Regions from separate parts of the Arsenophonus sp. aPb genome, predicted to be linked through region 1. Evidence: predicted binding sites of a transcription regulator. Region 1 holds the regulator's gene; each other region holds the start of a gene.
The links. Region 1 encodes PurR, which represses purine synthesis genes. Its sites were predicted from a motif close to CANGCAAACGTTTGCNTG; they were not measured.

Region 1 (5,777 bases):
CGCTTTCTATTGTATAAGAGATGAATTTTTGTTGTGAAGCGTTATTATTTGCATATTGTTATCAAATATTTTGACAGGTAAGAGGCTATGTGGTCAGAGTATTCCCTTGAAGTGATTGATGCCGTTGAAAGAACGGGTAGTTTTAGTGCCGCAGCCGCAGAGTTACATAGAGTCCCCTCTGCGGTAAGTTATACCGTAAAACAATTGGAAGAGTGGCTAGCTGTTCCTTTGTTTGAACGGCGTTATCGTGATGTTGTACTTACTGATGCTGGTAAATTTTTCGTTAAAAATGCGCGCAATATTATTAAGACAATGCGTGAAACACGCCATCAATGTCAACAGATTGCCAATGGTTGGCATGGACAATTTAGTATTGCTATTGATAGGGTTGTTAAGCCCGAAAGAATATTGCAATTAATATTAGATTTTTATCGCCACTTTTCTGATATTGAACTTTTTATTCAGCAGGAAGTTTATAATGGGGTATGGGAGGCGTTGGTCGATGGGCGAGTAGATATTGCTATTGGTGCCACTCGCGCGTCCCCGATTGGTGATAGATATAGTTTTCGTGATATGGGCTTTATGCCCTGGTCATGTGTTGTCAGCATAAATCATCCTTTAGCACAAATAAACGGTCTAATTAGCGATCAACAATTACGTCAGTATCCAAGTTTATGTTTAGAAGATACCTCTCGCTACTTGCCAAAGCGAGAAACTTGGGCATTAGATAATCAAAAACGGCTTATTGTGCCAGACTGGGAATGTGGTTTAGCTTGCTTAAAAAATGGGTTATGTTTAGGATTTGCGCCTAAACATCGGGTAGAACAACTTTGCCGCAAAAATGAATTAAAAACCCTGCAGATTAAGCAACCCTTACCTGATAGTCCCTGTTGTGTTATATGGAATGAAGAAAAACGTTCTTCGACCTTGAGTTGGTTACTGGATTATTTAGGTAATAGCGAAACGCTCAATGCCGAGTGGCTGGCTCATTGATGAAGTTTAAATCTATCGATTATCTGCGGTAGTCAATAAACGGACCATCGACAACCGAACGGCGTTCAATAAGCTCAGGATGTATTTCAATAGTTTGCGCATTTTTGCGTTTATTAATAATACGATCCAGCAGCATAGTAAAAGCCATTTGACCTAAACGCTCTTTAGGTTGATGAATGGTGGTTAGTGCTGGCGTAAAAAAACGTGCATTGCGAACATTGTCATAGCCAATAATAGAGATATCTTGTGGGACCCGAATGCCTAATTCATTCGCTGCACAGATAGCCCCCATCGCCATAATATCACCGCCACAAAAAATAGCGGTCGGTCTTTGTTGATGATTTAAAATTTGTTTCATCGCGTCGTAGCCGGAAGTTGGCTCGAAATCACCCTCAACAATCCATTTATCCAGTGGCTGGATGTTAGCTTCCTTCATGGCATTGAGAAAACCTTGCCGCCGGCCACTGCCAGTATTGCGTTTTAATGGCCCAGAGATAATACCTAAATCACGATGCCCGCGTTCAATCAGATAACGCCCGGCAAGATAGCCGCCATAAACCGCATTATCAATGATGACATCGGTAAAATCACCATGAGCTTGCCCCCAATCCATTACAACCATTGGAATATTACGGTATTCCTCTAACATTCGGAGTAGTTGTTTTGGATATTCTGAGCACATTACCAGTAAACCATCAACCCGTTTTTGCGCTAACATTTGTAAATAGGCTTGTTGTTTGTTTAGATTGTTATGTGAATTGCACAGGATTAATGTATATCCTTGACTATAACAGTTGTTTTCTACTGACTCGATGACCTCTGCAAAATAAGGAGCTTCATTAGATGTAGCCAGTAACCCAATGGATTTAGTATGGTTAACTTTCAAACTACGAGCAACGGCACTAGGAGAATAATTAAGAGTTTTAATGGCTGCCCAAACAATCGTTTTTGTCTCTTTGGCAACAAAACGGGTGTTATTAATTACATGAGATACGGTGGTAGTTGAAACACCCGCCAACTTTGCCACATCCTTAATTGTTGCCATGTTAAAAAGACTCCTGAACCATTGCCAATTCCATTGCTATTATTTAAAAACGACTATCATTAAACTATAAAAATAAGCAACTGATAATTAAGTTATCAGCAAACTGTTCATTTTGTCTGATTTGTTATAAAAACAAAAGTGTTAATCAATATTTCCTTGATGATATAATAAAAAATAGTTTTTATTGTTGTATGATGTTATGAAATTAAATGATTTTTCATTAGCTAATTTATGGATAAAGCTGTGAGAATAGTGAGGTGAAGTTATGGATACCGATTTTAAGTATGGTTTATGTACTGCGATTGTTGCATTATTAATGATCGTATCATTTGTTTCTTTTATTTTCTGACCATTATGTTGGCTTTAACCGTCTACTTTATCCCTACAACGATAATGATTTTTGGCTTAACCAGCATACTATAATCAGCAGGCTGCGTTATTGGCAGCCTATAGCTAGTAGATGATTACATTCTTCCTACCGTTTCAATTCCTAATGTGTCTAGACCAATTTTTAAGGTTTTTTGCGTCAGTAACGCCAATTTTAATCGGCTTTCTTTTGATGCGTCATTTTCTGCATTCAAAATTGGGCAATTTTCATAAAAACTAGAAAATAAACCAGCCAGATCATATAAATAAGAACACATAATATGTGGTAAACCTTCGCGAGCAACAGTTAGTATTGTCTCTTCAAATTGTAATAAACGTATTGCAAGAACTTGCTCATATTCATTGGCCAACATCACCGGTGCGGTTAATGTTGCGGGATTAATATTAGCTCGTTTAAAAATCGAGGCCACTCGGGTATAGGCATATTGCATATAAGGCGCGGTATTACCCTCAAAAGCTAACATATTGTCCCAGTCAAAAATATAATCAGTCGTACGATTTTTCGATAGATCGGCATATTTTACTGCACCAATACCAACCGCTTGGATAATCGATTGTAATTCCTTTTCTGGCATAGCTGAATTTTTTTGACGGATAAGATGATCAGCACGCTCAATCGCTTCATCAAGTAAATCGGCGAGCCGGATTGTTCCGCCGGCGCGAGTTTTAAACGGTTTACCATCCTTACCTAGCATCATACCAAACATGTGATGCTCTAATGACATTGTATCAGGAATATAGCCGGCTTTACGTACAATAGCCCAAGCTTGCATGAGATGTTGGTGTTGTCGTGAATCGGTATAATACAACACACGATCGGCGTGAAGCATTTCATGACGATATTTTGCGCAGGCAATATCTGTTGTCGTATAGAGATAGCCACCATCTTTTTTCTGGATGATCACCCCCATGGCATCGCCATCTTTATTCTTAAATTCATCCAGATAGACAACCATAGCACCATCACTTTCAACGGCTAAGCCTTTAGCCGTTAAATCAGCGACAATATCAGGCAGCATATTATTATATAAGCTTTCACCCATCACATCGTCTTCAGTCAGCGTGACATTTAAACGCTGATAGGTTTGTTGATTTTGCACCATGGTAATATCAACTAATTTGCGCCACATTTTACGACAATATTCATCACCAGATTGCAGTTTAACCACGTAATTACGTGCCAACTCAGCAAAATTTTCATCTTCATCATAATGTTTTTTAGCTTCACGATAGAAAGTTTCCAGATCAGCTAAGGCCATATCGGTAGCATTTTCTTGCTGAACTTTTTCCAGGTACGCAATTAGCATACCAAACTGGGTGCCCCAATCGCCGATATGGTTAGCACGGATTACTTTATGACCTAAAAACTCTAATGTACGAGCGACAGCATCGCCAATGATGGTAGAACGTAAATGGCCAACATGCATCTGTTTTGCGACATTGGGAGCCGAATAGTCAATAATAATGGTTTGTGGCGTAATGGTACTAATAGCCAATTTTTCATGTTGTAAGGTAAGTTCAATCTGTTTGGCTATCCATTGCTTATCAAGAAAAATATTAATAAAACCCGGTCCCGCTATTTCAACTTTACTGGCAATATTTTCCAGCTTCAATAACGGTAGCATTTTTTCCGCTAACTGACGCGGAGGCATACCGATTTTTTTAGCAGCTGACATCACACCATTAGCTTGGTAATCACCAAATTGGGCTTTTGTTGAAGGGCGGATATGTGCATCACTACCTTTAGGAGCGCCTGCGGCGATTAATGCATTACTAATTTTTTCTGAAAGAAGAGCCTGAATATTCACCTGATTACCTTAATGATGAAGATAGCTGTCGTTTTCGACTTAGTAAGATACAGCTATGAGGGTCGAGATAAAAAATAGCTGGCTTTATACCATAATTAGCTATTCACATGCTACTAATCAACAATTTGATCGATAAATCTATTGTAAAATAATATCAGATAGGATCGCTTTTTATCATCTTGCTAAATGCCATTAGAGGATTTTTGCTTTATCTAACTTTAAAAAAAGGATTGATTGTAAAATTGCAATTTTGATTAGAAATATTAATTTAAAAAATAGGCTATGTTAAGTTTCTTATTTAGCAGATTAAAATTTATCTTCATGAAAAGTTAAAAGTATATTTAAAATTTGTTATTAAAAGTTAATTACCTTTTATAATAAAATATTATCCTTTTTGATTAAAATTAATTACTTGTCGTAATTACAGTTTGAAAAATGGGTATTTTATTTGCAGAATAGTATGCTTATTAATTGATAACTAAAAAATAGAAATAACAATAATTAATCAGAGGTGGCAGTATTATGATAACCCTTGAAATTTGCTGCTATGGGGCTGAATGTGCCCTAATTGCGCAAGAATTTGGCGCAGATCGTATTGAACTTTGTTCCAGTCCAGCTGAAGGCGGATTAACACCGAGTTATGGTTGTTTAAAACAGACTATGGATACAGTAAATATCCCCGTTCATCCAATTGTACGCCCTAGAGGAGGGGATTTTTGTTACAGTGATAGCGAGTTTGAAGCTATTAAACATGATATTAGCCTTATCAGACAGTTAGGTTTTCCCGGTGTCGTATATGGCATATTAAATCGAGAAGGACATATTGATATACCCCGCATGCGTATTTTAAAAGCATTATCTGGTGATATGGCCGTTACCTTTCATCGTGCTTTTGATATGTGCATTAGCCCAAAACAAGCTTATGAACAGCTGACAGAACTTGGTGTTGCACGTATATTAACCTCAGGTCAGCAGCAGAATGCGGAATTAGGTTTACCGTTATTGAAAGAATTAAATGTATTAGCTGGCAAAACCCCAAATGGTCCGATTATCATGGCAGGTGCTGGGGTAAAATTGTCAAATTTACAGAAATTTATTGATGCAGGTTTATCTGAAGTACATACCTCTGCTGGAAAAGTGATGCCGTCGAGCATGAATTACCGCAAAGCAGGGGTTACTATGAGTGCCAATATGGAGATGGATGAATTTACCCATTATTGTGTCGATAGGGATGTGGTGGAAGCAATGAAAAATTTATTAACGATTACCAATTATGACTGATAAGTAAGCTTATTTATTGACGGTATTTAATACCGTCATGTTTACCTTTTTTTGGCAACTAAAGTAGCGCGTAAAGGAGCCGGATAACCTTCAACTGTCAAATGAATGTTATTTGGGGCAAGAAAATTTGCTAATGATTCAGTTTCCATCCAGGCAGTTTTGCGCTGTTCTTGTAGGGTTGTTACTGTTTGATCAACAATATACACATCACAAAAGCCACATTTTTCTAACCAGATTTTAAGCATTTTTGCTGATGGAATAAA
Region 2 (5,777 bases), 610 kb from region 1:
TTTTTTAACTACAGCTTAAATAATCATAGTCTGTTATTAGCAGATACAAAAGCCTTTACGGTAATGGTAGTTGATAAATGAAATAAACAACTCAATTAGGCATAAAATTATAACTATTAATTTTTATAACCTCTAATAAAATGATAATAAGCGCTAATTTAGCAAAATATAAAAATAAGATAGACTCATTTTAGCCGCTAAATAAAACGATAGAAAATAACTGGAATATATTAGCTATTTCAATATTAATTACTTCTATCTACAATCTGGTTTTTTATAAATAACAACCAATATCAATAGTAATTAATAAAAATATTGCTATTATTATATCGGCATTGCACCTTTAGTTTCATTTTCATACATTAATAATCTGTAAAACAACAAATTTTTTCACAATGAACTTATTGATGAATATAATTCTCTTTTCATAAAAAATTAAAATAAATAAACTTCACTAATATGATTTTTAGCATTAATTTAATAATCTTATAAGCAATATGAATAAACCATTATTAGATAACTCATTATTTAATTTGTTTTGGTTTTAATTTAATAATAAAATAACTAAAAATCAACAATTGCAACGCCAATAATATTAATTAACCAAATTTGGCGAAGTTTTATTAACCAATAAATTGGTCACAATCTTTCTAGCCAATTTATTGATAATAATCACAGTCTAATTATCTGCTGTTTCTTTAAATATCAATGCTATAGTTACTTATATTGTAAATGAAAACCACGGAGTGATAATGCGGATTTTTATTACTGGCAGTACAGGTTTAATTGGCTCACGGCTGGTGCAACAGCTTGTTATACATTCACACACTATTACCGTCTTGAGCCGATCATGTCAAAAAGTTTACACCCTATTTGGTCGTCATGTTGATTGTCTGACAAACTTAAATGAGATTGATAATCTTGATGGCTTTGATGCTATTATTAACCTTGCCGGTGAGCCAATTGCAAATAAACCTTGGACTAAAGAACAAAAAATAATTCTGTGTGAAAGCCGCTGGAAAATGACAGAACGCTTAAGCCAACTGATTAAGGCTAGCAAAAAACCAGCAAAAACTTTTATTTCTGGCTCCGCAGTTGGCTATTATGGTGATCAGGGACAAGCCGTTGTCACTGAATCTGATATGCCGCATGCCGAATTCACCAACCAATTATGCCAAAAATGGGAATCCTTGGCATTACAAGCCGAAAGTGACAAAACACGCGTTTGTTTGTTACGAACCGGAGTCGTTCTGGCAAAAGAAGGCGGTGTGCTAAAGAAATTGTTACCGATATTTAAAGCCGGATTAGGCGGGCCAATAGGCAAAGGGAAACAGTATATTCCATGGATCCATATTGATGATGTGGTCAATGCTATCTTTTACCTACTTGTGACACCTGCATTATCTGGCGCATTTAATATTACTTCTCCTTATCCCGTTCATAATGACCAGTTCAGTGCCATCCTGGCTGAAGTTCTTAATCGCCCTGCACTGATTAGAACGCCAGAATTTGTTATTAAATCGATTATGGGAGAATCGGCCGCATTGATGTTAAGTGGACAGCAAGCTATACCAAAGCGGCTTGAAGAAGCTGGATTTAAATTTCACTATGTTGACTTAAAAGAAGCGTTAGAATCATTACTGCTAACTTCATCGGAAGAGACAATTACTTAGCATCCTGCCAACGAGTAAACAACGTTTGGGGTAATGTGATACCATATTGATCTAATACGCGATTGACAGTTTGATCGACAATATCCTGTATTGTTTCTGGCTGATGATAAAAAGCCGGCATCGGTGGAAAAATTATCGCACCAATCTCTATAACATTCATCATTAATCTCAAATGGCCTAGATGTAAAGGTGTTTCTCTGACACCCAATATTAATTTACGTTTCTCTTTCAAAATCACATCAGCCGCACGCGCAATTAATGTATCATTGTAACTATTAGCAATGCCAGATAAGGTTTTTATTGAACACGGCATAATAATCATACCGGAAGTAATAAATGAGCCAGAAGAAATGGCCGCAGCAATATCCCTATTATCATAAACAACATCAGCCATTGCTTGAACATCACGTAAGCTATAAGTCGTCTCCAATGCTAACGTCTGCTTGGCGGCCGAGCTAACAATTAAATGGGTTTCAACATCAGCAACAGAACGTAAAACCTCGAGTAAACGAATACCGTAAATCGCACCACTGGCACCTGTTAGTCCGATAATAATTTTCTGCATCATTTTTGCTCAATAATAACGATAAAATAGACTTCAGTATTGTAGGCTTGACAATATGCGATGAAGTCTAACTTAATTCAAAATATAACAACAAATTAGCCTTCGTTGTAAATTTCTAAATTTTCGATTTCATTATGTTCTTTTAACTGATCATCCTTACGGAGATTTTCCAGATAATCCAGATAAGCTTGATCAATATCTTTAGTGACATAAATACCATTAAAGACCGAACTTTCAAAAGTGGTAATATCTGGATTTTCCTCTCTAACAGCAGCAATTAAATCCGAAAGATCCTGGAAAATTAAATCATCCGCACCAATAAGTTGACGAATTTCATCCACTTCACGCCCATGGGCAATCAACTCATTGGCTGACGGCATATCAATACCATACACATTGGGAAAACGAACTTCTGGTGATGCCGAAGCAAAATAGACCTTTTTTGCTCCTGCTTCGCGTGCTAACTCAACAATCTGTTCAGAAGTTGTTCCGCGCACAATAGAATCATCGACCAATAAAACATTTTTATCGCGGAATTCTGCTCGATTAACATTTAGCTTACGACGTACCGACTTACGTCGCTCTTGCTGCCCCGGCATGATAAAAGTGCGCCCCACATAACGATTTTTAACAAATCCTTGGCGATAAGGTTTACCCAAAATATAGGCGATTTCTAGCGCGCTATCACAAGAAGTTTCAGGGATCGGGATCACAACATCAATATCCAAATCCTGCCATTGGCGAGCAATTTTAGCACCCAATTTTTGCCCCATCCGCAAACGAGCTTTATTAACCGATATTTTATCAATAAAAGAATCGGGTCTAGCTAAATAGACAAACTCAAATAGACAAGGGGTTAGCTGTGGATTTTCTGCACATTGACGGGAAAAAAGTTGCCCCTGTTCAGTAATATAAATTGCTTCCCCTGGTGCTACATCACGCAAAAATTCAAAACCAAGGGTATCTAAAGCGACACTTTCCGAAGCAACCATATACTCATTTTGGCCGCCTTCCAATGTGCGCTTACCAAGCACCAAAGGGCGAATACCAAACGGATCACGAAAAGCCACTAAACCATGCCCAATAATCATCGCAACACAAGCATAAGCACCGCGAACTTTGTTATGCATTGCGCCAATAGCAGTAAAAATGTTTTCTGCTGTCAGGGGAAAATGAGCAAATTGATCTAGTTCGTGAGCCAGGACATTGAGTAGGATTTCTGAATCAGAAGAAGTATTTACATGACGACGGGCCGTTTCAAATAGCGTTTTTCTTAATTCATGTGCATTAGTCAAATTACCATTATGGGTTAATGTAATGCCAAAAGGTGAATTAACATAAAAAGGTTGTGCTTCGGAAGCGCTGGAGCTACCCGCGGTAGGATAACGCACATGGCCAATCCCCATTTTGCCCCGCAAACGAAGCATATGGCGAGCAGCAAACACATCTTTTACTAAGCCATTCGATTTACGTAGACGAAATTGCTTATTTTCATCAATCGTCGCAATACCTGCAGCATCTTGCCCACGATGTTGAAGCACTGTTAGCGCATCATAAATTGATTGGTTAACTGGTGTGAAACCAGCAATACCGACAATACCGCACATCTACTTTTTCCTCATCAGCCAAGCGGAGTGATACTTTCCGGTAAAAAACTTGATGCATTTTTTAAATAATCAAAAAACCATCTAATAATATGACTAAATTGGGGTATCAATTCAGAACGTTGCCAATCTTCACTTTTTGGCAGGGGTGTAAAAGTATCTAGAAAAAACAAAATTGCCGACACAATTAATATACCGCGCAATACGCCAAAACAGACGCCTAACACACGATCAGTGCCTGATAATCCAGTTTTCTCAACTAACGAACTAATTACATAATTGACTACAGCACCTACAATTAACGTTGCGATAAATAAGATCGCAATGGCAATACCATTTCTGATCAGCGGGTCGTCAAAACGAGTCAGATAAGTTGCCAGATAAGGATAAAATTGACTAGCAACAAAAAAAGCACAACCCCAGGTAATCAGTGATAAAGCTTCTCGTACAAAACCACGAATTAAACTAACCAAGGCAGAAAAACCAATAATGGCAATAATAGCGTAATCAATCCAAACCATAATTTTAATCCAAGAAATTAAACATTCAGCATGGTCGAACGCATTCTAGCAGAAAACGAAAACGTTTGCGTTAGATATTTTGCTGAACAGCGGCAAAAATTTGCGGCGAAAAGATAAATCATGATCGCCGCGTAAGTAATTAATATAATCGATTAGTATCAATATGTTTTGTCTATTAGTACATACCCATTTTAAGGCTTATAACTGCGTATTTGACCTTGTAAGCCGGTTAAATCTTTCAATTCCGACAAACTGGACTGCAATTTTTCTCTCGACGCATTTGGGCCAATAAAAATTCGTGTCAATTGACCATTAACCGGTAATGATGGCTCAGTGTAGACCTGATAGCCAGATAAACGTAATCTAGCAATAATCTCTTCCACTTTTGCTGCATTTTTTAGTACGCCCAACTGAATGACATAAGCCCGTCCCTGTGGTGCTTTGCTTTTCTCATTCGACTTAGTACTTTGTTCTGGCTCCAACGCTGGTTTTTCAACTTTAGCTACGGATTTTGGCTTTGCTTGTTGTTGAACGGACTGACTATCTGCTAATTTGCTCTTTGAATCAGAAATAGCTTCAGAAATCATTGCTTGTGCAGCGCTCTCTGAGGGTGTCACTAGTGGTTTTGGATTAATTGGCGCAATAGGTTCAATTTCATATTCATCGCTGGCTTTAGGCACCAAAGGGATCGCGGCAAATTCAGTTTCATTGTATTTCTTATTCCCATCCAATAATACCGGTAATACAATAACGCCAACGGCAACAATAACAATCGTTCCCACCAAACGGTTTTGAAACTTACTGGCCACTTAAGCTTTCCTCTTTTGTCTGCAGTTCCATAACTTCAGCGACAGTATGAAATGAGCCACAAACCACTACAATATCCTGTTCATTAGCTTGACTTATTGCTTGCAACCAGGCATCTTTGACCGTATCAAATTGGTAAGGTGAATCAACATATTGTGCTAATTGTGCAGCATCAGCGCCGCGTATTTCGCTTAATGAAGCGAGATACCATTTATCAACCTGCGGTGCCAGATAAGATAAAGTACTTTTTATATCTTTATCGGCTAACATAGCGACAACTGCATAAACTTTAGTATTTTTCTGCCTGGGCAAGCGAGAGAGTCTGTCGGCTAAATAAGCCGCCGCATGGGGATTATGGGCAACATCTAAAATTACACAAGGTTGCTGGCTAATAATTTGAAAACGGCCTGGTAATTTTGCCTTAATTAATCCCCGGTGAATAGCCTGCAATGATATGGCCCGACTAATGGCATCACCCTCTTTGATTAAACAATCAATAATTGCCAATGCTGTTGCAGCATTAGCTAATGGGACATTTGGCAAAGGTAACTGCTTAAAATCTTGCTCATGGGATTGCCAATGCCAATGATCATTTTGTGGTTCAAAT
Region 3 (5,777 bases), 710 kb from region 1:
TGCCAGGAATGACTAACAGTACGAAATACTCGCTCCGGATGCGGCATCATAATAGTCGCCCGACCATCTAAGCTGGTTACCGCAGTAATACCGTTAATCGATCCATTTGGATTTGCTGGATACTGTTGAGTAACCTGACCATAATTATCAACAAAGCGTAGCGCGACTAAATGATTTTTTTCCAACAGGTCAAGATGAGCCATATTTCGCATCTCGACTTGTCCCTCACCATGAGAAACCGCTATTGGTAGTTGGCAACCGGCCATATCTTGTAACAATAGCGAAGGACTTTCCATCACTTTTACCAAGCTAAAACGCGCTTCAAAGCGTTCTGAACGATTACGTACAAATCGTGGCCAATGTTCAGCACCTGGAATTAATTGATTGAGATTAGACATCATTTGACAACCATTACATATGCCTAAAGATAAAGTATCAGAGCGAGTAAAAAAGCTAGCGAATTGGTCATGTACTCGTGTATTGAATAAAATTGATTTTGCCCAGCCTTCTCCCGCACCCAATACATCACCATAAGAAAAGCCACCACAGGCAACTAATAACTGAAAATCTGCGAGTTTTACTCTGTCTGCTAACAAATCACTCATATGCACATCGATGGCAGTAAAACCTGCACGGTGAAATGCAGCCGCCATTTCAACATGGGAATTGACACCCTGTTCACGTAAAACAGCCACTTTCGGTGCGCGGTTTGTCATAATATAGGGCGCAGCAATGTCATCTGCTGGATCAAAGTTTAATTTTACATTCAATCCCGGATCTGTCAGATCTTGTTTAGCCTGATGTTCTTGATCAGCACACTCAGGATTATCACGTAAACGTTGCATTTGCCAGCTGGTCTCAGCCCACCATAAACGCAATTGGCTACGCTTTTCGCGATAAATTTCTTTGCCGACACTGTTGATAGCAACAATATCGTCTTTAATTGCCTTACCAATATAATGTACACACTCAGCCAGCCCATGCTCAGCTAAACAAGCTGCCACCTTTTCCCTATCTGCTTGTTTGATTTGGATGACTGCACCTAATTCTTCACTGAATAAAGCCGCAAGGATATCTTTATCATAATGACCAATATCAATATTCAAACCACAGTGACCGGCAAATGCCATTTCGGCTAATGTCACAAATAGGCCACCATCAGAACGATCATGATAAGCTAATAATTTTTGTTCTTTAATCAGAGCCTGAATCCCATTAAAGAAACCGGCTAATAATTTAGCATCACGGACATCAGGTGGATAATCACCTAATTGCCGGTATACCTGCGCCAATGCTGAACCACCCAACGCATTATGACCCTGCCCGAGATCTATTAATAATAATGCATTATCTTGATCACTTTTCAGCTCAGGTGTAACCGTTAAACGAACATCTTCAACTCGAGAAAAAGCGGTAATAACAACAGAAAGTGGCGCGGTCATTTCACAAATCTGTTCGCCTTCATGCCAGGTGGTTTTCATTGACATAGAATCTTTACCAACCGGGATGGTTAGACCTAATGCTGGACATAGCTCCTCGCCAATCGCCTTCACGGCTTGATACAAACCTGCATCTTCACCAGGATGTCCGGCAGCTACCATCCAATTAGCGGAAAGTTTCACCCGTTTTAAACTCTGAACATAAGCAGCAGCGATATTGGTCAATGCTTCTCCAACTGCCATCCGACTAGATGCCGCATAATCCAATAGTGCTATTGGTGAGCGCTCACCGATAGACATAGCTTCGCCATAATAACTGTCTAAACTGGCTGTCGTGACCGCACAATCAGCAACCGGGATCTGCCAAGGACCAACCATTTGATCTCGCGCTACCATTCCGGTAACACTTCGATCGCCAATAGTAATCAGAAAAGTTTTCTCTGCGACCGCAGGTAAATGTAATACCCGTTTAACCGCTTCGGTTAAGGTTATCGTCTCTCGATTAATCGGCTTACCAGCTACATGTTGAGAACTAACATCACGTCGCATTTTTGGTGTTTTACCTAACAAAACATCAAGCGGCATGCAAATAGGCTGATTAGTAAAATAACTATCATTAAGCACTAGATCCCGATTTTCCGTTGCTTCACCAACAACGGCATATGGCGCGCGTTCTCGACGACAGATAGACTCAAATAAAGGAAGTTGTTCAGGTAACACTGCCAATACATAGCGCTCTTGAGATTCATTACACCAAATCTCACGTGGATTCATGCCTGGTTCATCATTCAATATTTGGCGTAGTTCGAATACCCCCCCTCGACCCGCATCATTTACTAGCTCAGGCATGGCATTAGAAAGCCCTCCTGCGCCAACATCATGAATAAATAAAATCGGATTATCGTCACCTAACTGCCAACAGCAATCAATAACCTCTTGACAACGACGCTCCATTTCAGGGTTATCACGTTGCACCGAGGCGAAATCAAGATCAATATCAGACTGCCCTGAAGTCATCGATGAAGCTGCGCCGCCTCCCAGCCCAATATTCATTGATGGGCCGCCTAATACAATTAATTTAGCGCCACTCGGAATATTGCCCTTTTGAATATGTTCTGCCCGAATATTACCTATACCACCTGCTAACATAATTGGTTTGTGATAGCCACGTAATTCTGCTCCATTATGACTATTCACTTGTTCTTCATAAGTACGAAAATAACCTAACAAAGCGGGTCGGCCAAATTCATTATTAAAAGCGGCGCTACCCAATGGCCCATCAAGCATAATATCAAGCGCACTAACAATACGCTGCGGTTTACCAAAATTTTGTTCCCAAGGTTGTTTAAAACCTGGAATACGTAAGTTAGAAACAGCAAATCCGACTAAGCCCGCTTTAGGCTTTGCACCACGTCCTGTTGCGCCTTCATCGCGTATTTCTCCGCCCGAGCCAGTTGCAGCGCCTGGCCAAGGAGAAATAGCTGTCGGGTGGTTATGAGTTTCTACTTTCATCAAAATATGTGCATTTTCATAATGATAATCATACTTACCGCTTATTGGATCAGGAAAAAAACGCCCAATATTCGATCCTTCCATCACAGCAGCGTTATCTTTATAAGCAGATAAAATATAATCTGGCGTTTGTTGATAAGTATTTTTTATCATATTAAACAAAGAATTAGGCTGTTTTTTACCATCAATAACCCAACTGGCATTAAATATTTTATGCCGACAATGTTCTGAATTAGCTTGCGCAAACATATAGAGTTCAACATCCGTTGGATTCCGCCCTAATGTTTGGAAGGCATGCATCAAATAATCAATTTCATCTGTGGCTAACGCTAACCCTAATTCAGTATTTGCCAATTCAAGTGCGCGACGACCATTTTTTAATATTTCTATTGTTACCATCGGCGCTGGCTTATGATGCACAAAGAGTGATTTTACCTGCTCAAAAGAAGTCCAAACAGCTTCAACCATTCGATCATGCAAAATGACAGATAAATCATCCAATTGTGATATATCCAATGGTGCAGAATAAATAATATAATAAGCAATCCCACGCTCAAGCCGGATCACCTGCTGTAATCCACAGTTATGAGCAATATCCGTTGCCTTTGAAGACCAAGGTGAAATAGTGCCTGGCCGTGGAGTAACCAAAAGTAACTGGCCTGTAGGCTGTTGCTCAGTTAATGAGGGGCCATAATGAAGCAATTTACTCAGTTTTTGTCGATCATCCTGATTTAATGGCGCACCAAGTTCAGCAAAGTGTACATATTCAGCATAAATGTCAATAACCGGCAGTTGTTGCTGTTGGCATAAAGATAGAAGCTTAGTAATGCGAAATGTCGATAAAGCAGGTGAGCCACGCAGGATTTCCATAGTAATAGGTTCTCTTAACTTATAAAGCTGGCCTGAAGCATAGGGTTCAGGAAAACTGGCCGACTATTATAAAGCATCATGAGCCATTACGAAACCGTTTGCGTGAACATTTATCACTCACTAGGAAATGTTAAAGATATGTAAAATAGATTAAATTACGTTGCAAATCCTTTTTTTGTTAAGCAAAATGTCGGGCTCTTAAAAAATTGGCCATAATTTGGTCATTTTAATTAAGATAATATGTTTAACTAACGAGATATAACCATTTGATTAATATTAGAATTAATTATCTTGTTATCGTTATTGTCTCTATAATTTCTGTTGGTGTCATTGCACTTAATTTTGAGTGGCCCAACCAGCAGCAAGACCAGGTGAAGAGAATTATTTCTCGTGGTGAACTACGTGTAAGTACCATTAATTCACCACTTATGTCTTTTAACGATAAGCAAGAAGCAAGCGGATTTGATTACGAACTGACTAAACGCTTTGCCGATTATCTTGGCGTAAAGCTACGTATCAATGTACGTTCAAATATCAATCAACTTTTTAATGATCTTGAAAACGGTAATAGTGACTTCATTACTGCAGGACTTCTTTACAATGAGAAGCGCCTCGATAAAGCACAGCCGGGGCCTGCCTATTATACCGTTTCACAACAACTGATTTATCGCAAAGGGATAAATCGTCCACGCTCTTTAAATGATGTAAAAGGGAAATTTGTCGTTGCAACAGATTCAGTACACGCGAGTACACTGCAACGGTTGAAGCAAAAATATCCTAATCTCCAGTGGGAAGAAACCAGTCATTATAATGCGACTGAGTTATTACAACTGCTAGCCGAAGGGAAAATTGATTATACCTTAGAAAACTCTATTGTCGTCGCCATGCAGCAACGCATTCATCCGAACATTGCAGTTGCTTTTAATGTTAGCGATGATCATAGCCTTAATTGGTATATGAAACGCTCGAAAGATAATAGTCTAAATGCAGCAATGTTAGACTTCTTCAATAAAAGCAAAGAAGAAGAACTTTTAACACGCTTAGATGAAAAATATTTTGGCCATGTTGCTAGCTTTGATTATTTTGATACGCTTTCTTTTATTACTGCGATTAATAAAACTTTGCCAACTTATAAACATCTATTTAAAAAATATGCAGAAGATATGGATTGGCGGCTACTCGCAGCAATTTCCTGGCAGGAATCACACTGGGATCCACTTGCCACATCACCAACTGGTGTTCGTGGTTTAATGATGCTTACAGTACCTACTGCACAAACTATGGGTGTGTCAGATAGGCTGGATCCAGAGGAAAGTATTAAAGGTGGCGCTGCTTATTTACAATACCTAATGTCACGTGTACCAACCACTATTGCGCCTGATGATCGTATTTGGTTTGCATTATCGGCTTATAATATGGGATTGGGTCATATGCTCGATGCTAGAAAACTGACACGCCTACAAGGTGGTGATCCAGACAGTTGGTTAGATGTAAAAGCTAGACTTCCCTTACTCAGTAAGAAAAAATATTTTGCTAAATTAACTTACGGTTATGCACGTGGCTATGAAGCCTATCGTTATGTGGAAAATATTCGCCGTTATCACCAAAGCTTGGTGGGTTACCTACAGAATAAGGAAATGAATCAAAATATGCAGCTTGCTGCCAGGGATCCTCTTTTATTCTCTAGAACCAGCAGTAAAAAAGAAAGTAGTGATTAATTTAGCCAATAATTACTAAATAGTATTAGCCCCTTACTTCTGCCTAAGTAGCTTCACTAAGCTGCTTAGGCAGATTTAATTTAACAGTGCGGTACTTTCTTGGCCAATTTTTTTTCTGCTCGACGCTGTTTAAAAAAAGAACTTAACATCGCCGAACATTCATCGGCCAAAATCCCTCCCAATACCAGAATACGATGATTCATCTCAGGATGATTAAAAACATCAATTACTGAGCCCG
Region 4 (5,777 bases), 980 kb from region 1:
AATAGGGCGGTACCGGAAAAATACTCAAATAAACTGGTTGTAGAATATAGGTAATAAAAGCCAAGAGTAAAAATAGCGAGGCCAAATAATAGTGTTATTCTAAGACCCAACTTGCGGATCATTAAGGTTGGTAAATAGCTTGATAAACCACAGGTTAATCCTAAGATTGTAAATCCAAGTCCTGCTTCTGCCCAGTTCCAATTGAATTCGTTAATCATGCTAGGTAGTACGACACCCAGCGAAGTAAAAGTGGTTGCTGTTGATAAGAAGTAAATTAATCCCAGTAAAAGTAACATATACCATGGATAAACAGGACCAAACATTTGTTGTTGTGCAGGCATTATAACTCCAGAGCAGACAACTATTGCATGAAAACAGTCAGCTTAACAATATACTGGTTTATTCAACATAGTAGTTGTTTTTATTTTTACCCATTATGTCGTTGGGCATGTATTAATTTTGTGTGTAGCCATGCAATACTATCCTGATATTCATTAGGAAGTAAGGGTTGTATTGTCTTTAGTGAGTTATTCATCGCTTGCCAGTTATTACTACACAAATTTAGATGGCCTACTTTACGCGCTGGGCGAACATCTTTTTCATACCAATGTAGATGAACCAAAGGTAGTGACAACCATGCAGGATTTAATGCTGTACCTATCAAATTAATCATGATGGCCGTAGTATCTATATTAGGGGTAGGAATTGGCAGGTTTGAAATGGCCCGCAGATGGAGTTCAAATTGACTAATAGAAGCGCCATTTTGCGTCCAATGACCACTATTATGAACCCTTGGCGCTAATTCGTTAATGAGTAATTTATCATTTAAAATAAAACATTCCATTGCCATCACACCGACATAATTTAATGTTGTCATAATGGTCGACAGCATCAGTTCTGCCTGTGTTTGCAATTTTTTATCAGGCTGAGGAAAAGCGATACTGGCGCGTAGCATGCCCTCTTGATGCAGATTATATGTTAGTGGGTAAAAGACACATTGGCCATTTATATTACGTGCACCAACAAGTGAAACTTCACCTGAAAAGGGAATCGCTTTTTCAACAATCGCCTGGCCATAAATTTCAGCGGGTAGTATTGATAGATTGTCAGGTGTGATACGCCATTGCCCACGGCCGTCATAACCACCAGTACGACATTTAACAATAACAAAATCGCCTAACGCGGTAAATAATTGTGGCCATTGTGTTTGATTACTAAGGAGTTGCCAGGGCGCCGTCGTTAACGATAAAGAATCTAGTAGCTGTTTTTGTGGCAACCGGTCGGCCAATTGCGGGAAGATATCGCGATTAATAAAACTAGGCTGGCGAGCTAATTCACATGTAAGCGGCGTTTCTGGCCAGCGTTCAATTTCGGCTGTTATGATGCTGTGTTGATAAGGAATCGTCTCTAATTTATCATCGATACCGATAGGATAGACGCTAATCCCTAACGGCTCTCCGGCTTGACGTAACATGCGGCCTAACTGGCCATTACCAAGGACGCAAATCGGTTTCATTCCACCTCCCGCGGATCGGGATGGCTTAAGACATCATTAGTTTGTTTTAAACGCCAGTTTAATAAACGCTTATAAAGCTCACTATCTGTGCCAGCTAGGAATTGGGCTGCCAATAATGCTGCATTCGCTGCCCCTGCTTTACCAATTGCAAAAGTAGCCACCGGAATACCCTTTGGCATTTGCACGATTGAATAAAGACTATCAATACCATTAAGCGTCGCGGTTACGACAGGGACGCCAAAAACAGGAATTAACGTTTTAGCCGCTAGCATACCGGGTAAATGTGCGGCTCCACCAGCACCAGCAATGATAACCTGAAATCCTTTTTCTTTTGCTTGTTCAGCAAATTTGAAGAGTTTATCTGGCGTGCGATGAGCAGAAACAATTTCTACGTGATGAGATAGTGTGAGTTCGCAGAGTATATCGGCAGCATATTTCATCGTGCTCCAGTCGCTTTTGGAACCCATAACGATGGCAATTTTGGGGCTAGAATGTGACGATTTTTGTGCATCAAATTGAGCGATCATTAATTTGTTGCTCCTGCTTTAAGTCATTTATTGATGGCAAATTAAGTGAGATCATATCATGGCCAATAAAGAAGGAAAACGTTTGCCTAGTTTTTTCATCGCAGGATTATACTGAGATGGGAAATGTTAATAAAAAGGAAAATGAAGCAACTCAATAGCTTTAGGCGTTATTTTGATCACTGAGCCATTTTGATCCCAGGCACCTAACACTGCTCGGTGTAATATTTTACCATTAACATTAATTTCATGGATCGCCGGACGATGCGTATGGCCGTGGATCATCCAATCGACTTGATATTTCCGAAATTTTTCAATTACCGCTTGTTCATTGACATCTGTAATGTATTCTGGCTTAAGTCGGGTGGCAGATTGGCTATTCTTACGCATTCTTTCAGCGATACGGTGGCGGGTTGATAAGGGAAGCGCTAAAAATAGCCGTTGTAACCAGCGATTATATACTCGTTTTCGATAACGCTGATAGGAAATATCATCAGTACAAAGCGTATCACCATGTAAAATGAGGATATGATGGCCATGTAGTGTTAACACTTTCTCCGCCGGTAATAAGGTCATGCCACTTTCTTTGGCAAATTTTTTACCCAGTAAAAAATCACGATTACCATGAATAAAGTAGCAAGGGACGCCTTTACTTTGTAGTTCTTTGAGTTCCTGCGCTATTGCTTCATGTAGTAGGCTGGGATCATCATCACCGATCCAATAATCAAAAAAATCACCTAAAATATACAAAGCCTTAGCTTGACTCGCTTGTTCGCGTAAGAAATGCAGGAAACCGGCAGTGATAGCCGGCTCTTTTTCACTTAAATGCAAGTCAGCAATAAATAAGATTGCCATAGTTTGTAATTATTCGTTAACTGTTACGCGTTGAATGATAACATCTTTAATTGGTACATCTTGATGTAAGCCACTACGACCTGTATCGACCCCTTTAATTTTATCAACAATATCCATTCCTTCAACCACTTCCCCAAAGACACAATAACCCCAACCACTTTCCTGCTCTGAACGGAAATTTAGAAAGTCGTTGTCGACAACATTAATAAAGAACTGTGCTGTTGCTGAATGGGGATCATTGGTTCTAGCCATCGCAAGAGTGCCACGGTTATTTTTTAAGCCGTTATTCGCTTCATTTTTTATTGGATCCTTAGTCGTTTTTTGCTGCATTCCAGGTTCAAAACCGCCACCTTGGATCATAAAACCATTAATAACGCGATGAAAAATCGTATTATCGTAAAATCCATCACGACAATAGCTTAAAAAATTTTTTACCGTTATTGGCGATTTTTCATCAAAGGTTTTAATGACAATATCGCCAAAATTAGTGTGAAAAGTTACCATAATCACTATCCTGATAAATCGTTATATGTAATGTAAAAATCAAAAGCAAATAATCACAATTTAAAGTAGATCAACTATTTTATACCATATTGGGCTGATTACGTCAGTATTTGTGGAATATTGAATAATTTCCTTGCGCGGCGTAGTTGCATAACTCAGAATATAGGGCTCCAATAGCAATGTTTATTGGTAGCAAGGGCATATTGCATCGCCTTGTGATCAAAGTAAACCATTTACCGCAAGTACCGCTGATGATGGAAAAAGTCTCAATGTTGAAAATTTATAATACACTAAGTCGTCAAAAAGAAGAGTTTAGACCGATTACGCCAGGCAAAATTGGTATGTATGTGTGTGGTGTTACTATTTATGATTTATGCCATATCGGCCATGGCAGAACCTTTGTTGCTTTTGATGTGATTAGTCGTTATTTGCGTTATCTTGGTTATGATTTGACCTATGTACGTAATATCACTGACGTGGATGACAAAATCATCAAGCGGGCCGCAGAAAATAATGAGACATGTGACGCTTTAACATCACGTATGCTGATTGAAATGTATAAAGACTTTGATGCCTTAAATATTTTACGGCCCGACTTTGAACCAAGTGCAACGCATCATATTAAAGAAATTATCGCTTTGACTGAGCGACTACTTAAACGCGGCCATGCTTATATTGCCGATAACGGCGATGTCATGTTCGCTATTAATAGCGATCCGGATTACGGTCTGTTATCCCGCCAAGATCTTGAGCAATTACAAGCAGGGGCGCGTGTTGAAGTCGCTGATGCCAAGCGCAATCCATTGGATTTTGTGTTATGGAAAATGTCCAAACCCAATGAGCCAAGTTGGTCTTCTCCTTGGGGAGATGGGCGACCAGGTTGGCATATTGAATGCTCTGCCATGAATGGTAAACAACTGGGTGAACATTTTGATATTCATGGTGGTGGGGCAGATTTGATGTTTCCGCATCATGAAAATGAAATAGCGCAATCAACCTGTGCTCATGATGGGCCATATGTAAACTATTGGATGCATACTGGAATGGTTATGGTTGATCGGGAGAAAATGTCAAAATCATTAAATAATTTCTTTACCATCCGTGATGTATTGGCGCATTATGATGCCGAAACGGTGCGTTATTTCTTATTATCAGGGCATTATCGTAGTCAATTAAATTATACCGAAGAAAATTTAAAGCAAGCTCGCACATCACTTGAGCGTCTTTATACCGCTTTACGCGATACCGATTCTAATAATGCAAAATCTGCTGATAATGAAATATTTAAGCAGCGTTTTATGGCAGCCATGAATGATGATTTTAATACGCCAGAGGCCTATTCAGTGCTATTTGATTTGGCAAGAGAAATTAATCGATTGAAAGTCGATGATATAGCAATGGCGAATGAGTTAGCCGTACAATTACGTCAATTAGCAAATATATTAGGGTTATTAACGCAAAATCCGGAACAATTCTTACAAAGTCGCGCACAAGTTTCTCACAGTGCTGAAATAGAAAAAATTGAGGCATTAATTAAGCAACGTAATGATGCTCGCAAAAACAAACTCTGGGCACAGGCTGATTCGGCGCGTGATGAACTGACCAGAATGGGTATTATATTAGAAGATAGTCCGCAAGGAACTGTATGGCGTCGTAAGTAAATAGAACATTTCCAGTTAAAATTCAATAGATAATGGAATAGATTATCATACCATTATTAATTTAAACGGTAGCTAACGATTGATGGATAATAATGTTGTTTTATTTGATGTTTAAGATGGTAAAAATAATGGTTCTAATATCTGTTTTTGGCATTGATAATAATCAGAACAATAAGTTTTTATCTGTTTTATAGTGAAATTAAAACCACCATCGGAATAGGTGGTTAAGTATATTAATGAGATTTAATTGTTTTAAAGCCATGCCTCAATATTTATTACTTACTTGATATTTTATAATAAAAAAACAGAGCTAAATTTCACTCAATATAAGTAAATTTGATCTACCTTACCACCACATTTTTTATGGGTGGAATAAAGCCATAATCAAACTGCTTGACGACAAAAGTTCTATTTCCGACAATTTTAATTTGAACTGTCGGCGCTTCGGTACCACCTACACGAAATTTGTCACCACGACCAGGAACATTATCAATAAATGAAGTGACAAGACCATTAGGCATAACATAATGTGAGTAAGTTTGAAATGGTTGGGAAGATGGGTTACCTAACACTAACCCAGAGCCGTTAAGTGGTGTGTAGGGGCCGAATAATGAATCGCTGACAAAACCATAAACACCATCCGGGCCTTTCAAACCATCGGCATAGGTGTATTGATGACTAATAGTAAAAAGATAATATTTTTCATCTTTAAACACA

Region 2: the regulator PurR is predicted to act here: its motif matches at 4,418-4,435, upstream of cvpA (colicin V production protein).
Region 3: the regulator PurR is predicted to act here: its motif matches at 3,909-3,926, upstream of purL (phosphoribosylformylglycinamidine synthase).
Region 4: the regulator PurR is predicted to act here: its motif matches at 2,115-2,132, upstream of purE (5-(carboxyamino)imidazole ribonucleotide mutase).

What each region holds. Positions count from the first base shown of each region.
Region 1 covers NZ_CP123499.1:1,489,549-1,495,325, forward strand. Annotated here, with positions in the region: gene punR (DNA-binding transcriptional activator PunR) at 88-993, shown strand; gene purR (HTH-type transcriptional repressor PurR) at 1,013-2,038, opposite strand; gene argS (arginine--tRNA ligase) at 2,503-4,233, opposite strand; gene cutC (copper homeostasis protein CutC) at 4,756-5,514, shown strand; gene cmoB (tRNA 5-methoxyuridine(34)/uridine 5-oxyacetic acid(34) synthase CmoB) at 5,556-5,777, opposite strand, start outside.
Region 2 covers NZ_CP123499.1:2,103,279-2,109,055, forward strand. Annotated here, with positions in the region: gene QE177_RS09390 (TIGR01777 family oxidoreductase) at 753-1,673, shown strand; gene QE177_RS09395 (UbiX family flavin prenyltransferase) at 1,666-2,238, opposite strand; gene purF (amidophosphoribosyltransferase) at 2,334-3,845, opposite strand; gene cvpA (colicin V production protein) at 3,860-4,363, opposite strand; gene dedD (cell division protein DedD) at 4,555-5,172, opposite strand; gene folC (bifunctional tetrahydrofolate synthase/dihydrofolate synthase) at 5,162-5,777, opposite strand, start outside.
Region 3 covers NZ_CP123499.1:2,198,438-2,204,214, forward strand. Annotated here, with positions in the region: gene purL (phosphoribosylformylglycinamidine synthase) at 1-3,821, opposite strand, end outside; gene mltF (membrane-bound lytic murein transglycosylase MltF) at 4,088-5,539, shown strand; gene tadA (tRNA adenosine(34) deaminase TadA) at 5,620-5,777, opposite strand, start outside.
Region 4 covers NZ_CP123499.1:2,467,797-2,473,573, reverse strand. Annotated here, with positions in the region: gene QE177_RS11025 (MFS transporter) at 1-341, opposite strand, end outside; gene purK (5-(carboxyamino)imidazole ribonucleotide synthase) at 428-1,516, opposite strand; gene purE (5-(carboxyamino)imidazole ribonucleotide mutase) at 1,513-2,043, opposite strand; gene lpxH (UDP-2,3-diacylglucosamine diphosphatase) at 2,170-2,895, opposite strand; gene ppiB (peptidylprolyl isomerase B) at 2,905-3,399, opposite strand; gene cysS (cysteine--tRNA ligase) at 3,669-5,060, shown strand; gene QE177_RS10995 (glycoside hydrolase family 68 protein) at 5,402-5,777, opposite strand, start outside.